2 regions of the Bradyrhizobium sp. 23AC genome follow, and region 1 is predicted to be linked to the other one. Evidence: predicted binding sites of a transcription regulator. Region 1 holds the regulator's gene; the other holds the start of a gene.
The links. Region 1 encodes LexA, which represses DNA repair genes until DNA is damaged. Its sites were predicted from a motif close to TGTTCNNNNTGTGTTCNG; they were not measured.
Positions count from the first base shown of each region.

Region 2: RAD10_RS08860 (ImuA family protein) is a predicted target of LexA. The motif match lies at 5,350-5,367, and genes of this name have one in related genera.

Region 1 covers NZ_JAVAYN010000016.1:142,394-149,586, forward strand. The annotation lists gene RAD10_RS29950 (ComEC/Rec2 family competence protein) at 1-1,546, shown strand, start outside; gene RAD10_RS29955 (GAF domain-containing protein) at 1,556-2,497, opposite strand; gene RAD10_RS29960 (hypothetical protein) at 2,703-3,137, opposite strand; gene lexA (transcriptional repressor LexA) at 3,727-4,428, opposite strand; gene RAD10_RS29970 (molybdopterin molybdotransferase MoeA) at 4,605-5,816, opposite strand; gene RAD10_RS29975 (hypothetical protein) at 6,044-6,250, opposite strand; gene RAD10_RS29980 (HAD-IA family hydrolase) at 6,419-7,042, opposite strand; gene RAD10_RS29985 (alpha-hydroxy acid oxidase) at 7,056-7,193, opposite strand, start outside.
Region 2 covers NZ_JAVAYN010000003.1:89,680-96,872, reverse strand. The annotation lists gene RAD10_RS08880 (M20 aminoacylase family protein) at 1-789, shown strand, start outside; gene RAD10_RS08875 (inorganic phosphate transporter) at 865-2,493, opposite strand; gene RAD10_RS08870 (UdgX family uracil-DNA binding protein) at 2,592-4,034, opposite strand; gene RAD10_RS08865 (putative DNA modification/repair radical SAM protein) at 4,034-5,269, opposite strand; gene RAD10_RS08860 (ImuA family protein) at 5,433-6,221, shown strand; gene RAD10_RS08855 (Y-family DNA polymerase) at 6,118-7,193, shown strand, end outside.

The sequences.
Region 1 (7,193 bases):
TTACGCCGCCTTCATGCAGGGTCTGCGCGATGCGATCGACGCCCGCATCCGCGCCACGCTCGAGGGTGACAACCGCGCGATCGCGACGGCGCTGCTCACCGGGCGGCGCGATGCGATTTCCGCGCCGGTGAACGACGCGATGTTCATCTCGGGGCTCGGCCATGTGTTGTCGATCTCCGGCTATCACATGGCGGTCGTCGCGGGCGTCGTGTTCTTCGCGGTGCGCGCGCTGCTGGCGTTGATCCCGGGCCTCGCCGTCGGCTTCGCCATCAAGAAATGGTCGGCCGCCGCGGCGCTGGTCGCGGCCGCGTTCTATCTGCTGCTCTCGGGCGCAGAAGTCGCAACGCAAAGATCGTTCTTCATGACGGCGGTGGTGCTGATCGCGGTGATGGTCGATCGCCGGGCCATCACTTTCCGAACGCTGGCCGTGGCGGCGATGATCGTACTCGCGGTTGCGCCGGAGGCGCTGGTGCATCCGAGTTTTCAGATGTCCTTCGCCGCGACGCTGGGGCTCGTCGCGCTGGTCCAAATCGGCATGCCGAACCTGTTTGCCTCGCCCGATCATTCCGCGACGGCGCGCATCGCGATGTGGGGTGGCCGCGAGATCGCGATGCTGTTTCTGGCCTCGCTGATCGCGGGGCTTGCGACCACGCCCTATGCCGCCTTCCACTTCCACCGCGTCACGCCTTACGGCGTGCTCGCCAATCTCGGCGCGATGCCGGTGGTCTCGGCGCTGGTGATGCCGGCGGGGCTGCTGGGCCTGCTCGCGGCGCCGTTCGGGCTCGACGGCATGTTCTGGTGGCTGATGGGGATCGGGATCGACTGGATGGTCGCGGTCTCGCGTTGGGTGGCGGCATTGCCGGGCGCGGTCGGCCGGATCCCGGCGTTTGGCATCGCGCCGCTGATCGCAGCGAGCCTGGGGATCATCGTGATGAGCCTGTTGCGCACGCCCTTGCGCTGGTGCGGTGCCATGGTGCTGCTGGTTTCCATCGGCTGGGGGCTGTCGGTGCGGCAGCCCGATATCCTGATTGCCGGGGATGGCGCGAGCGTCGCGGTGCGGGGCGGAGACGGGCGTTTGCATCTGATCAGGGCGGGCAAGGACAATTTCCTGCTCAAGGAGTGGTTGTCTGCCGACGCCGATCCGCGCGATGCCGGCAGTAACGCGCTGGCGAGCGGCATATCGTGCGACGAGTCCGGCTGCGTGACGCCGCTCGCGGACGGACGGCTGGTCGCGCTGGCTTCGCGCATCGACGCGTTGGCGGACGATTGCAGCCGGGCCGCACTGGTGGTGACGTCACGGCCCGCGCCGCCCGATTGTGCGGCGATGGTGGTGGATCGGCAGCGGCTCGCTCGCCAGGGCGCGCTGGCATTGACCCAGCGTGGCGACGGCTTTTCGGTTCAGGCGGTGAGGGCGAGGGGCACGCACCGCCCGTGGTCACCGGCCGGTGCCGGCGAAGGTGATTTCGACGGCAGCCTTGTGCCGAGGGCGGCTCCCCGCAGCCGCGACGCAACGCCATCGGAGACCGACTTGCAGGCTGACGATTGACGCGGTCGGTTACAGATACCAGGCCAGCACGGCTTCGAGCCTTGCGTTTCCGATGACCGGCAGGGCCACCATCCGGCTCAACCCCGCTGCGCAGGCGTCCGAGCTGGCGACCGAGCCGTCATGGGTGAGATCGTCGTTGAGCGCCGGCATGCCGGTGGCCCAGGCGCCGCCGATGCTGCCTTCGCCTCGGGAGATGAATCTGGTCGCATAGAGCGCGTCAAGGTCGGTGTGCGCGCTGCAATCGCCGGCGCGAAAGACCAGCGCCGAACGGGCCTCGTTCGGGACCCAGATCTCGAAGCGTCGCGCAATCGGCGTTGCCTGCGCGGAGAGGAATGTCAGGACCCAGGTCTGGTCGGTGCCGGTTCGGTAGGGCACGCCGACGCCGAGATTGATCCCGACCTTGGCTGCGTCCTCCCAGCGCAGGAAGCTCTTGGCGTCGTGCAGGTCTCTGATGATCAGCGGCAGGCCCGCCTTCCAGGTGCGTCCGGGCAGGCCGAAGCCGCGAGGAAATCTGGTGTGGCGGGAGTTGAATTCGAACATGTCAGCTGCGCCGTAATAGCCGTCGACGAGGCCCATCTCGTAGGAGAGATCAGGATCGTTGTGCCAGAGTTCGATCGCGCCGACATGCGCCTCGTCGTCGCCGCAGAACAGCACCATCACCGCTTGCAGGAATTCGCCTGCGAACACCGGCACCGCCACGCCGCAGGTGAGGCCGGCCGCGACGGCCTGATCGGTCCGCTTGAAATAGGAGTTGGCGAATTTCGTGAGGATGACGGGATGGCCGCAGGCCCAGGCCTTGCCTGGAAGCCCCTCGTCATATCCGAAGTGCAGCTCTTCGCTGACGGCCTTGAACGCGGACAGCCCTTCATCGTAGAGGCCGCCGCCGAATTCCAGCCGCATGCGCGTCCGGTCAGGCACCCAGAGTTCAACGACGCGAATGAAGGTTTTCATCGAGCGTGTCCGCCGCCTCAAATCACGACAGCATCGGTCATTTGGCTGCGGAGCGGAGGTTCAAAATTCAGGCAGGACGGCCCAAACTTCGTGCGGCGACGAGGTTCGCCGCTCGAATTTCGAGAAGCAAAAACCCACCGGGCTCGCCGGCCTCGGCCGGCGACGGCATTTCAATCCTGGCCCTCGACCTCTCGGCCGGAGGGCGTCAGCCGATCGGCAGTCGCGTGACCGTCGGGCGACTGTCGGCGATGATCTTCGGCTTGTGCTCGCGCTCGCCGATCGGTTGAGTCACCGGCAGTTGCAGCACGGTTGCGCGCTGGCCCTCGACGAGCTGCGTCACCAGCACGGATTTGCCGTCCGGGAATTCGATCGCGTCATGATGGCGATCGGGAATGTGCGGATCGATCTTGCCGAACTTGCCGACGCGGGAGTTGACGGTGCGCGTCCAGATCCAGCGGTTATCGTAACGGACGTTGTCGGCGAAGGCGAGCTCCGTTCCCGGCAGCAGGCAGACCGCGACGGAGAGATCGGCTTCGGAGGCGAAGCCGCGCGTCGAGGTGCCGCGGAATGTTGTCGTGACGATCGTCTCGCCGACTTCTGCGGGGCGCGTCGCGACGGCATGCAGGCTGTAGTCACACATCGGGTGCTCCTCAATGCAGAGATAGCGACCCGCACCTCTTTCGGAGGCGCAGGCCCCTACCAGAGTGGAAGCACGTGACGGTCTGCTTGGTTGTAGGCAAATCTGCGGCTGGGATCCGCGAGCCCCGATCACATTATCTTTTCCATCTTTTCCGAATTCGATAGGAACAAAGTCGGCTTCCGTGCATTTGGCAGGCGCGCGTCAACGACCAGCGAAACCAGCCAGTCCTAGTATCGTCAGCTCGGCTGCGTACGCGCTGCATTGCGGTCGTTGCGGATTTTCTAGATCACGGCGGTGTCCTGGCCGACATGATGATGCGATCAGCGTTGCTGCGGCTGCGCTCAAACGATCTGGCGCATTTGGGCTGTCCCCCTCGAACTCGAAAGGCCGCGAAGCGATGTTGCTTCGCGCGGCCCGCCGGGGATGTCGCGGACGAGGAGGGGCCAGATAATCTGTGCAGTACCAGAAAGACCATCCAGCCGGAGCGGACCATCATCCGCTCCAATCTCCGATCGGCGATGCCGATCGCAGGCGCGCGCGGCACTGAGTACTTCCGGTATGAGTACTTCCGGTATGAGTACTTCCGGTATCAGTACTTGCGGTAAAGCCCGATCAGCTTGCCCTGAATCTTCACGCGGTTCGGCGGCAGGATGCGCACCTCATAAGCGGCATTGGCGGGCTCCAGCGCGATCGAGGCGCCGCGGCGGCGGAAGCGCTTGAGCGTGGCTTCCTCGTCGTCGATCAGCGCCACAACGATGTCGCCGGTATCGGCGCTCTCGTTGCGCTGGATCAGCGCCATGTCGCCGTCGAGGATGCCGGCCTCGACCATGGAATCGCCGCGCACTTCGAGCGCGTAATGCTCGCCGGAGCCGAGCATGTCGGGCGGCACGCTGATGGTGTGGCTGCGGGTCTGCAATGCCTCGATCGGGGTGCCGGCTGCGATGCGGCCCATCACCGGCACCGCAACGGGCCGCTCGCCCTCGTCCGCGGACGGGCTGGAGCTCGCACGCACCTTGCCGAGATTGCCCTCGATGACGCTTGGCGTGAAGCCGCGTCGGTTGCCGGCCGCAGCCTGGAGCTCCGGCAGCTTGATCACTTCGATGGCCCGGGCGCGGTTGGGCAGGCGGCGGATGAAGCCGCGCTCTTCGAGCGCGGTGATCAGGCGGTGGATGCCTGACTTCGAGCGCAGGTCGAGTGCATCCTTCATCTCGTCGAAGGACGGCGGCACGCCGCTTTCCTTCAAGCGTTCGCTGATGAACCGCAGAAGCTCGTATTGTTTGCGCGTTAACATCTCGACCAAAGTCCCCCGGTTGATGTCGTTCGATTCCGAGACGATGAATTCAGCGATAAGCCGCTACATCCTCGAAACAAATCATGAACGGACACTATATGTTCGATACATGTTCCGCAACTGCTTAATTTTGCGTGAACAGAACGAAGCGCGCGGAATGCGTGTGGCCGCGCAGGTCAGACGGGGAGCCGCAGCACCTCGCAAGGGCTGCCGGCCTCGGCCTTCGGCGCGAACGGTGGGCGCACGAGAAGTACCTGTGCTGCAGCAAGATTCGCAAGCAGAGAGGAGTCTTGATGGCTGACGGGAAGGGCGACGAGCGTGCCGTCGTCGCGCAGCTCCAGGCGCGCGCGCAGATAATCCTCGCGCTGGTCGTTGACGCCGAGATCGCGGCCCAGCACGGCGCGCTCGCGATGGTGATGAATCACCGAACGGCCCGACAGCGCGCGAATCAGCGGCACCATGAACAGGAAGGCGCAGACATAGGACGACACGGGATTGCCGGGCAGGCCGATGACGCCCATCGTCCCTAAGCGTCCGTGCATCATCGGCTTGCCGGGCCGCATCGCGATCTTCCAGAACGCCATCGCGATGCCTTCGTCCTTGAGCGCCTGCTGGACCAGATCGTGGTCGCCGACCGATGCGCCCCCGGTCGTGACCAGGATGTCGGCGCCGCTTTCGCGCGCGCGGCGGATGCCGGCGGTGGTGGCCTCCAGCGTATCGGCGGCAACGCCGAGGTCGATGGTCTCGGCGCCCTCGCTGCGGGCGAGCGCGTGCAGGGCATAGCCGTTGGAATAGACGATCTGGCCGTGCCCGGGCGTTGAGCCCGGCATCACCAGTTCATCGCCGGTGGCGAGAATCGCGACCTTCGGACGGCGGCAGACGGCGAGTTGCGGGTGATTCATTCCGGCGGCGAGGGCGAGATCGCGCTCCGTCAGACGGGTTCCCTTGCGCAGGAGGACGTCGCCCTCGCGGAAATCGACCCCGGCGGGGCGGATGTGCCGACCCACGATCGCGGCTTCCTTGATCGTTATTTGCTTGCCTTCGGCGATCGTGTCCTCCTGGATCACGACCGCGTCGGCGCCGTCGGGAACGACGCCGCCGGTGAAGATCCGCACCGCTTCGCCGGCGCCGACCTTTCCCGTGAACGGACGGCCCGCTGCGACCTCACCGATCATCGTCAGCCCTGAATCGATTGTCGCCGCGTCGGCCGCGCGCACGGCATAGCCGTCCATCGCCGACATCGCCTGGGGCGGTTGGGTGCGCCGCGCAGCGACGTCATGGGCGAGCACGCGATGGTAGGCTTCGTCGAGCGAAACCGTCTCTGCAGGCAGCGGCGCTGCACCCGCCAGCACCGCAGCAAGGGCGTCGGAAACCGGCATCAAGGCCACGGCGAAACTCCTGCTCGGCACGTTCGGACGAAATGTTCCGACAGTCTTCTAACCGAGCGCGGGAGCAGAGGCAAAATTGCGGAGCCGGCACGATTTATCCTGCCGCTTCCGGCCCGGTACGAAAAGCGGGCTCAGGCCTGGCGTGGCATGATCCAGAGAGCGAGACCGATCGGCAGGAGGGTGGCCATGGCGAGGACGAGAATGACGAGCGCCACGGCCAGCACCGCTCAACTCCCGCTCGGCCGGTCCGGCCCGTCGTCCAGCGCGACGTCGGGAGCCTTCGGGCCTTGATCCTTGTCGGGCAGCGGATCGGCCTGGGATTTCAGGTCGGCGGCCTTGCTGATCAGCTTGGCGGAAAGGTCCGAATCCGAGGTGGTTCTTGCGAATTCAAGCAGGAGAGAGGCTTGCTTGGTGAGATAGGTTTTGCCCAGCACGTCCATAAGTCCGGTGTAGAAGTCCCAACGGACTCAAGAGTCCGGAAGGGGCCATTCCGTTCCCGGAACTCCGTACAAAAATGCACAAAGCGCTCTGGTTCCTCATTTTGGGCAAAATTGGTTCCGGGAAGGCTGCCCGACGTTGCGCCGCCCGCTGAGCGGAGATCGTCAGATGCCCAATGCCTTCAAGGCGTTCCCGACGTCGCGCGGCGACGTCACATGCACCGCCGTCAGCCCGCGCGACCGCGCGCCTTCGATGTTCTCGGCGAGATCGTCAAAGAACACGATGCGTCCTGCGGGCACGCCGATCGCGGCGACGACATGGTCGAAAGCCTCCGCGTCCGGTTTTCGCAGGCCGATGCTGGACGACAGATACAGCGCGCGGAAATGGCCGAGCAGCTCGCCATATTCCTTCGAGAAATAGTCGACATGCGGCCGGTTGGTGTTGGAGAAGGCGTAGAGCGGAATCTGTTTCGCCGCGCGCGGCAGCAACTCGGCGATATCAGGCATCTCGCCGGCGAAGATCGCGTTCCAGCCTTCCAGGAACTGCGCGTCCGAAATGCCGATGCCGAGCGAAGCACGCAGCGAAGCGAAATAGTCCTCGTCGCTGATCTTGCCGACCTCATGCAGCCGGTAGGCCTCGTCGCGCACATAGCGCGCGACGATGGATTCGGGCTGGCAGCCGGCATGTCCCGCCCAGCAGGCGATCGCCTTGGAGAAGTCGATGTCGAGCACCACGCGCCCGAGATCGAACAGCAGCGCATCCGCGCTGCCGGGAGAGAGCGAAGTCATTGCGTCCTTTCACTCAGTATCGATACGGATCGTGGTCGAACAGCGGGAATGCGCTGAACACGCTCGGCGCGTTGGTGGCGGTCGCCGGATGCAGGCAGGATTTGTCCACCTCGGCAAATGACGTGGCGCCCAAAAGGCCGAGGCAGCGCAG
Region 2 (7,193 bases), on a different contig from region 1:
GCCGGCGATGCGGTCGTGATCTTCCAGCCCGCCGAGGAGGGCGGCGCCGGCGGCGCGGCCATGGTCAAGGACGGCCTGATGGAGCGCTTCGGCATCGAGCAGGTCTACGGCATGCACAATGGCCCCGGTATTCCGATCGGCTCGTTCGCGATCCGGCCGGGTCCGATCATGGCGGCGACCGACGAGGTCGACATCATGATCGAGGGTCTCGGCGGTCATGCCGCGCGTCCGCACAAATGCATCGATTCCGTGCTGGTCGGCGCGCAGGTGATCACCGCCCTGCAGTCGATCGTCGCGCGCAGCGTCGATCCGCTGGAATCGGCCGTGATCTCGATCTGCGAATTCCACGCCGGCAACGCCCGCAACGTCATTCCGCAGACCGCGACGCTGAAGGGCACCATCCGCACGCTCTCGCCCGAGGTGCGCAAGCTGGTCGAGAAGCGCGTGCATGAAGTGGTGGCGGGCGTCGCGCAGATCACCGGTGCCAAGATCGACCTGCGCTACCAGCGCAACTATCCGGTCGTGAACAACCACGCCGCGGAGACCGAGGTGGCGCGGCGCATTGCGAAGCAGGTTGCCGGTGATGCCAACGTGCACGAGATGCCGCCGCTGATGGGCGGCGAGGATTTCGCCTACATGCTGGAAGCGCGCCCCGGCGCTTTTATCTTCTGCGGCAACGGCGACAGCGCCGGCTTGCATCACCCCGCCTACAATTTCAACGACGAGGCGATCGTGTTCGGCACGTCCTACTGGGTGAAACTCGTCGAAGAATCGCTCGCGGCGTCGTAACGCCAAGCTCCAAGCGCAAATGAAAAGGGTGCCCGTGCATCGCACGGGCCCTTTGTCTTTGAGGAGCGTGATTGCTCAGAAGATCCGCGAGAAGATCACGTACAGTGTGGCCGACAGCATGATCGCGCAGGGCAGCGTCAGCACCCAGGCCATCAGCAAATTGCGAATGGTCGCCATTTGCAGGCCCGAGCCGTTGGCGGCCATGGTGCCGGCGACGCCGGACGACAGCACGTGGGTGGTGGAGACCGGCAGGCCGAATACGTCGGCGGCGCCGATCGTAGCGGCGGCCACCAGCTCGGCCGAGGCGCCTTGCGCGTAGGTCAGATGGCTCTTGCCGATCTTCTCGCCGACCGTGATCACGATGCGCTTCCAGCCGATCATGGTGCCGAGGCCGAGCGCGATGGCGACGGCGACCTTCACCCAGGTCGGGATGAACTTCGTGGCGCTGTCGAGCCCGCCCTTGTAGGCGTTCAAGGTCGCGACCTCTTCCTTGTTGAGGTCGTTTTCCTTGTCCTTCATCAGGAAGCGGATCGCTTCCGAGGTCAGGTACATGTCGTTACGGGTGTTGCCGACCACTTCCGCCGGCACCTTGTTGAGCGAGCCGTATTTCGCGACCTGGTCGCCGACATCCTTCACCAGCACCGACAGCGAGGGGTAGGTGCCTTCGCTGATGTGGTGCGAGGTGATGTACTGCGTCACCGCAGGACGGGGATCGCCGATGATCGAGTGACCGGCACCCTTGGCCGCGATCACCTTGGAAGCGGCATCCGAGACCTTCTGGAACTGGGCGACCTGGGATTCCGGCAGCGCGCGGTTGAGCGCGTAGGCCGTCGGCACGGTGCCGATCAGGATCAGCATGATCAGGCCCATGCCCTTCTGGCCGTCATTCGAGCCGTGCGCGAAGCTGACGCCGGTGCAGGTCGCGATCAAGAGGCCGCGGATCCAGAGCGGCGGCGCCTTGTTGCCTTCGGGCGCAGCATACAGGGCCGGGTTGCGCACGATGAACTTGAGCAGCAGCAGCAGCGTCGCGGCGCAGATGAAGCCGAACAGCGGCGACAGCAGCAGCGCGTAGCCGATCTCGGTCGCCTTGGTCCAGTCCACGCCCGAGGTGCCGTCGCGGCCGCGCATGACGGCGTTGGCGACGCCGACGCCGATGATCGAGCCGATCAGCGTGTGCGAGGAGGAGGCGGGCAGGCCGAAGAACCAGGTGCCGAGATTCCACAGGATCGCGGCGATCAGCAGCGCGAACACCATCGCGAAACCGGCGCTGGAGCCGACCTGCAGGATCAGCTCGACCGGCAGCAGCGAGACGATGCCGAAGGCGACCGCGCCGGAGGACATGAGCACGCCGAGGAAGTTGAAGAAGCCCGACCACATCACCGCGACTTCGGCCGGCAGCGAATGCGTGTAGATCACGGTCGCCACCGCATTGGCGGTGTCGTGGAAGCCGTTGACGAATTCGAAGCCGAGCGCGATCAGGAGCGCGACGAACAACAGGATATAGGGCAGGAAGCTCGTCACGCGCGCGCCGGTCGCGTTGACGTCGACATAGATGCTGTAGGCGACGAACAGCAGGCCCGCGGCGAGGATGCCGAAGAACAGGATCATCGTCAGCGGATTGAAGCCCTTGTCGAGATTTGGCCGCGAGGCCGGCTGGATCGGCGCGGGATCGGCTACCGCGCGGTCGAATGCAACATCGGTCATGTCTGGACGCCCCTTAACTTTGAAGTAAGGGTATTGTCCGCGATGGATTTGAAGGCTGGATGACAAGCGGCGGTTGAAAACCGTTTTCCTGCCAGTATTTAGGCGGCCCGCGCGGCTTTCTTCTGCAAGCCGGCAACGATCTTCAGATCTTCGACAAAGCGCTGATATTCCAGCGCCTTGGCTTCAGGATCTGGCAGCCGCAGCAGATAGGACGGGTGCACCGTCACCAAAGCCTTGCGTCCGTCGGGAAGGTCGATGAGCCGCCCGCGGGACTTGCCGATGGGAGTGATCTTGCCGAACACGCTTTGCGCGGCGGTAGCGCCCATCGCCACGATCAGATCAGGCTGAATTGCCGAGACTTCCCGCTCATACCATTGCCGGCAGGCTCGGATCTCCGGCGTATTCGGCTTCTGGTGCAGGCGGATCTTTCCGCGCGGTACGAATTTGAAGTGCTTCACCGCATTGGTGACATAGACCTTCTTGCGATCGACACCGGCCTCCTCCAGCGCACGGTCGAGCATCTGGCCCGCCGGACCGACGAAGGGGTGGCCGGCGAGGTCTTCCTTGTCGCCGGGCTGCTCGCCGACCAGCATGATGTTGGCGGATCTCGGGCCTTCGCCGAACACGGTCTGGGTCGCGTCTTTGTAGAGGTGGCAGGCGCGGCAATGCGCGGCCTCCTCGCGGAGCGCTTCGAGATCGTCGGCAGCTGGCTTGCGTTTCATCGGAGCCTCCGGCCGCTTCTGAGGCTTGTGCGGCTCGGTTGCGGCATTGGCGATCATGGCGCCGGTCATGCGTTCGGCGTCCTCGATCAAGGGCTTAATGATCGAAGCCTCGGGCAGGTTCCTCCAATATTTCTTCGGCATCTCGGCCTGCATCGCCTTCACCTTGAGCCGGGCCGGATTGAAGATGCTGGCGTAATAGCGCCGCCAGGCTTCCTCCAGCCGGTCTTCGCCCGGTGCTTCGCTCTTGCTGACGCCCGGCGTGAACGCGAGCGCGTGGCCGTCCCAATGTGCGCAGAGGTCCGGCGTCAGGATCGACCAGGGCATGTCGGCAAAGCGTTTTGCGAAGAACGGGGCTGCGAGCTCGACGATGTGATGCTCCGGCTCGAACCAGGCGACGTAATGCGCTGCGCGCTCGCGTCCGATCTCGCGGAAGCGGACGAAGGCGTGCATCTTGTGCTCGTCGCGATGGACCGCGCGGGCCATCGCCGTAACTTGCGCGACGTCAGGGTCGGTCGCGACCTCGATGAGATCGTGGTTGTCCTTCAGCCGAAACAGCAGCCGATAGAGGATCGCAAAGCGCTTGATATCGCGGTGCAGGATTGCGGCCTGGGCGAGTTCGACGAATTTGCCTGACACGTTGAAGGTGCCGTCGTTCACCTCGAGGATCGGAGACGGCGCTTGCGGCGCGAACAGCTCGGCTTCGCCGCCCTGCACGGTCCAGGTGACATCGGTGGGCTTCACGTGATGAAGCACGAGGCTGCGCGCGGCTTTGCGCCAGCCGTCGAAATCGGTTTCGGTGTCGAGGGTGATGTACTGCATCAGAAGCCAAATCCCAGTTGAGTTGCTTTCGGCTTGAAGCGCTCGATCAGCCCGGCGGCATCGAGACGATGCGGCGAGGGCCGGTGATCGCTGAGGACGATGAACGGCAATGCCTTGTGCTTGGGCACGTGCAGCCGGGCGAGATCGGCGATGCGGATCGTGGTGGTGCGCCGTGTTGCAATGATGCGCTCGACCGCCTTGGTGCCGAAGCCCGGCACGCGCAGCAGCTCCTCGCGGCTGGCGCGGTTGACGTCGAGCGGGAAGCGGTCGCGATGGCGCAGCGCCCAGGCCAGCTTGGGATCGATGTCGAGCGGCAGCATCGCGCTGTCGTCGACGATCTCGCCGACATCGAAACCGTAGAACCGCATTAGCCAGTCGGCCTGGTAGAGCCGGTGCTCGCGCAGCAGCGGCGGCTGCACCAGAGGCAAGGCGCGGCTGGCGTCGGGGATCGGGCTGAAGGCGGAGTAGTAGACGCGCCGCAGGCGGTAGGCGCCGTAGAGATTGGCGCTGGTGTGGAGAATGGTGTGGTCGGAGGCAGCATCGGCACCGACGATCATCTGCGTGCTCTGACCGGCCGGCGCGAAACGCTGTGGCCTCGCCTTGGTCTTCGCGCTGCGGCCTTCCTCGGCCTCGTCCAGCTTCAGCCGCAGCCGGCCCATGGTGCGGCGGATCGCGCGCACGTCCTTCTCCGGCGCGAATTGCTGCAGGCTCGTCTCCTCGGGCATCTCGATGTTGATGGAGAGACGATCGGCATATTTGCCGGCTTCCGCGATCAGCGCATCGTCGGCTTCGGGAATGGTCTTGAGATGGATATAGCCGCGGAAGTGATGCTCTTCGCGTAGCTTTCGCGCGACGCTGACCACCTGCTCCATGGTGTAGTCGGGGCTGCGGATGATGCCGGAGGAGAGAAACAGGCCCTCGATGTAATTGCGCCGGTAGAAGTCGAGCGTGAGCTTGACCAATTCGTCGACGGTAAAGCGGGCGCGGGGCACGTTCGAGGAGGCGCGGTTGACGCAATAGAGGCAATCGTAATTGCAGGCGTTGGTCAGCAGCACCTTGAGCAGCGAGATGCAGCGTCCATCAGGCGCGTAGGAATGGCAGATGCCCATGCCGGGCGCGGTCGAGCCCATGCCCTTGCCGTCGCTGGAATCCCGCTTCTCGGTGCCGCTGGAAGCGCAGGACGCGTCGTATTTGGCTGCGTCCGCCAGGATTTCCAGCTTGCGTTGTACGTCCATCTTGGAATCCCTTTGATTCAACTCATGAATCCATTTGCGCGCCAATTCGATTGACTCTTCGCGCGCCGTTAGCTTTATATTAGAACATATCATGAACAAATGAGCCAGCCGCTGGTTCTCTTTTTGAGAGCCATCGGCAATCACCTCTGAAGGAGCGGCGAGCATGAGCGGCGCACGTCAAAGCGCGCTTGCGACCTTGCGCGGCCAGATCGAGCGCATCGAGACGGCGACGGTCGTGCATCCGCACGATCGCGTCGCACTCGGTCACAGCGAAGCCGACAACGCGCTGAAGGGCGGGCTCGCGCGTGCGGCGATCCACGAGGTGTTTTGCACTGGGTCTCAGGGGACGGCCGCAACCGGCTTCGTCATGGGGCTTGCCGGGCGTGTCTCGGCGCAGCGGCCGCTGCTGTGGGTACGGCAGGATTTCTTGGAGATAGAGGCAGGCGCACTGTCGATGAGCGGGCTCGCCGAGCTCGGCCTCGATCCGCGCCGCGTGGTGATGGTGCGCGCCGCCGATGTCGAGAGCGCGCTACGCACCTCGGCCGATGCGCTCGCCTGCGATGCGCTGGGCGCCGTCGTGCTCGAGCTCTGGGGCGAGACCAGGCAGTTCGATCTCGTGGCGAGCCGCAAGCTGACGCTGGCCGCGCAAGGCTCCGGCGTCACCGGCCTGATGCTGCGGATGGCGGCGCAGCCGCTGCCTTCGACGGCGGAGACACGGTGGATGCTGCGCGCGGCGCATTCGCCGCCGGGGTCGGTGTGGGACGCATGGGGCGCGCCGCGCTTCGATGCCGAACTCTTGCGTAATCGTCATGGCCCCTGCGGCCGGTGGATCATGGAATGGAATTGTGATGAGTGCCAGTTCAGTGAACCGTCGACGTATTCTCAGCCTGTGGCTGCCGCGCCTGCCCATCGACCGGATCCAGCGGTTCTTCAACAGCGCCGGGCTGGGTAAAACCAATAATGAGCCGAGCATCGTCGTCATCAAGGACAACAATGCGCTGGTGATCCATGCGCTGGACGAGGCTGCCGAGCGTCTCGGCCTGTACATAGGTCAGCCGCTCGCCAATGCGCGGGCGATGTGCCCGGACCTGAAAGTGTTCGATGCCGATGTCGCGGCCGATGCGAAGACGCTTAGCGACATCGCCGACTGGTGCGACCGCTTCACGCCGCTGGTGGCGCTCGATCCGCCGCACGGACTGTTCCTCGACATCACCGGCTGTGCGCATCTGTTCGGCGGCGAGGCTGCGCTGTTGCAAGCGCTGGTTCGTGCGCTCGGCCGACAAGGCTTTGCCGTCAGCGCGGCCATCGCCGGCACCTCGGTCTGCGCACGAACGCTGACGCGGCAGGCCACGGGCACCATCGTTGCCGATGGCGAAGAGGCGAGGGCGATCAGCCGGTTTCCGGTGTCCGCGCTCGGTGCGGGCGAGGGCATCACCACCGGCCTGCGCCGCGCCGGCCTCAAGACCATCGGTGATGTCGCCGCGCGCTCGCCGAGCGAGCTCACGGCGCGGTTCGGTGCGCGGTTCTCAACCTTGCTCGCCCATGCGCTGGGGCAGGGCGATGCGCCGATCAACCCGCGAAAACCGCTGCCCGATTACATCGTGGAGAAGCGTTTCGCCGAGCCGATCGCGACCGACACGATGATCGCAATGACGCTGTCGCGGCTCGCCGATACGCTGATCGCGTCGATGGAGAAGCAGGGCAAGGGCGCGCGCCGACTGGAAGCTGCCTTCTTCCGTACCGATGGCGTGGTGCGCGCGATCATGGTCGAGACCGGGCGGCCGGTGACGCGAAGCGCGGTGATCGACCGTCTGTTCCGCGAGCGCCTCGACGCACTCGCCGATCCCCTCGATCCCGGTTTCGGCTTCGACATGGTTCGCCTGTCGGCGAGCCGCACCGAAATCGTGGTGCAGGAGCAGCGCGA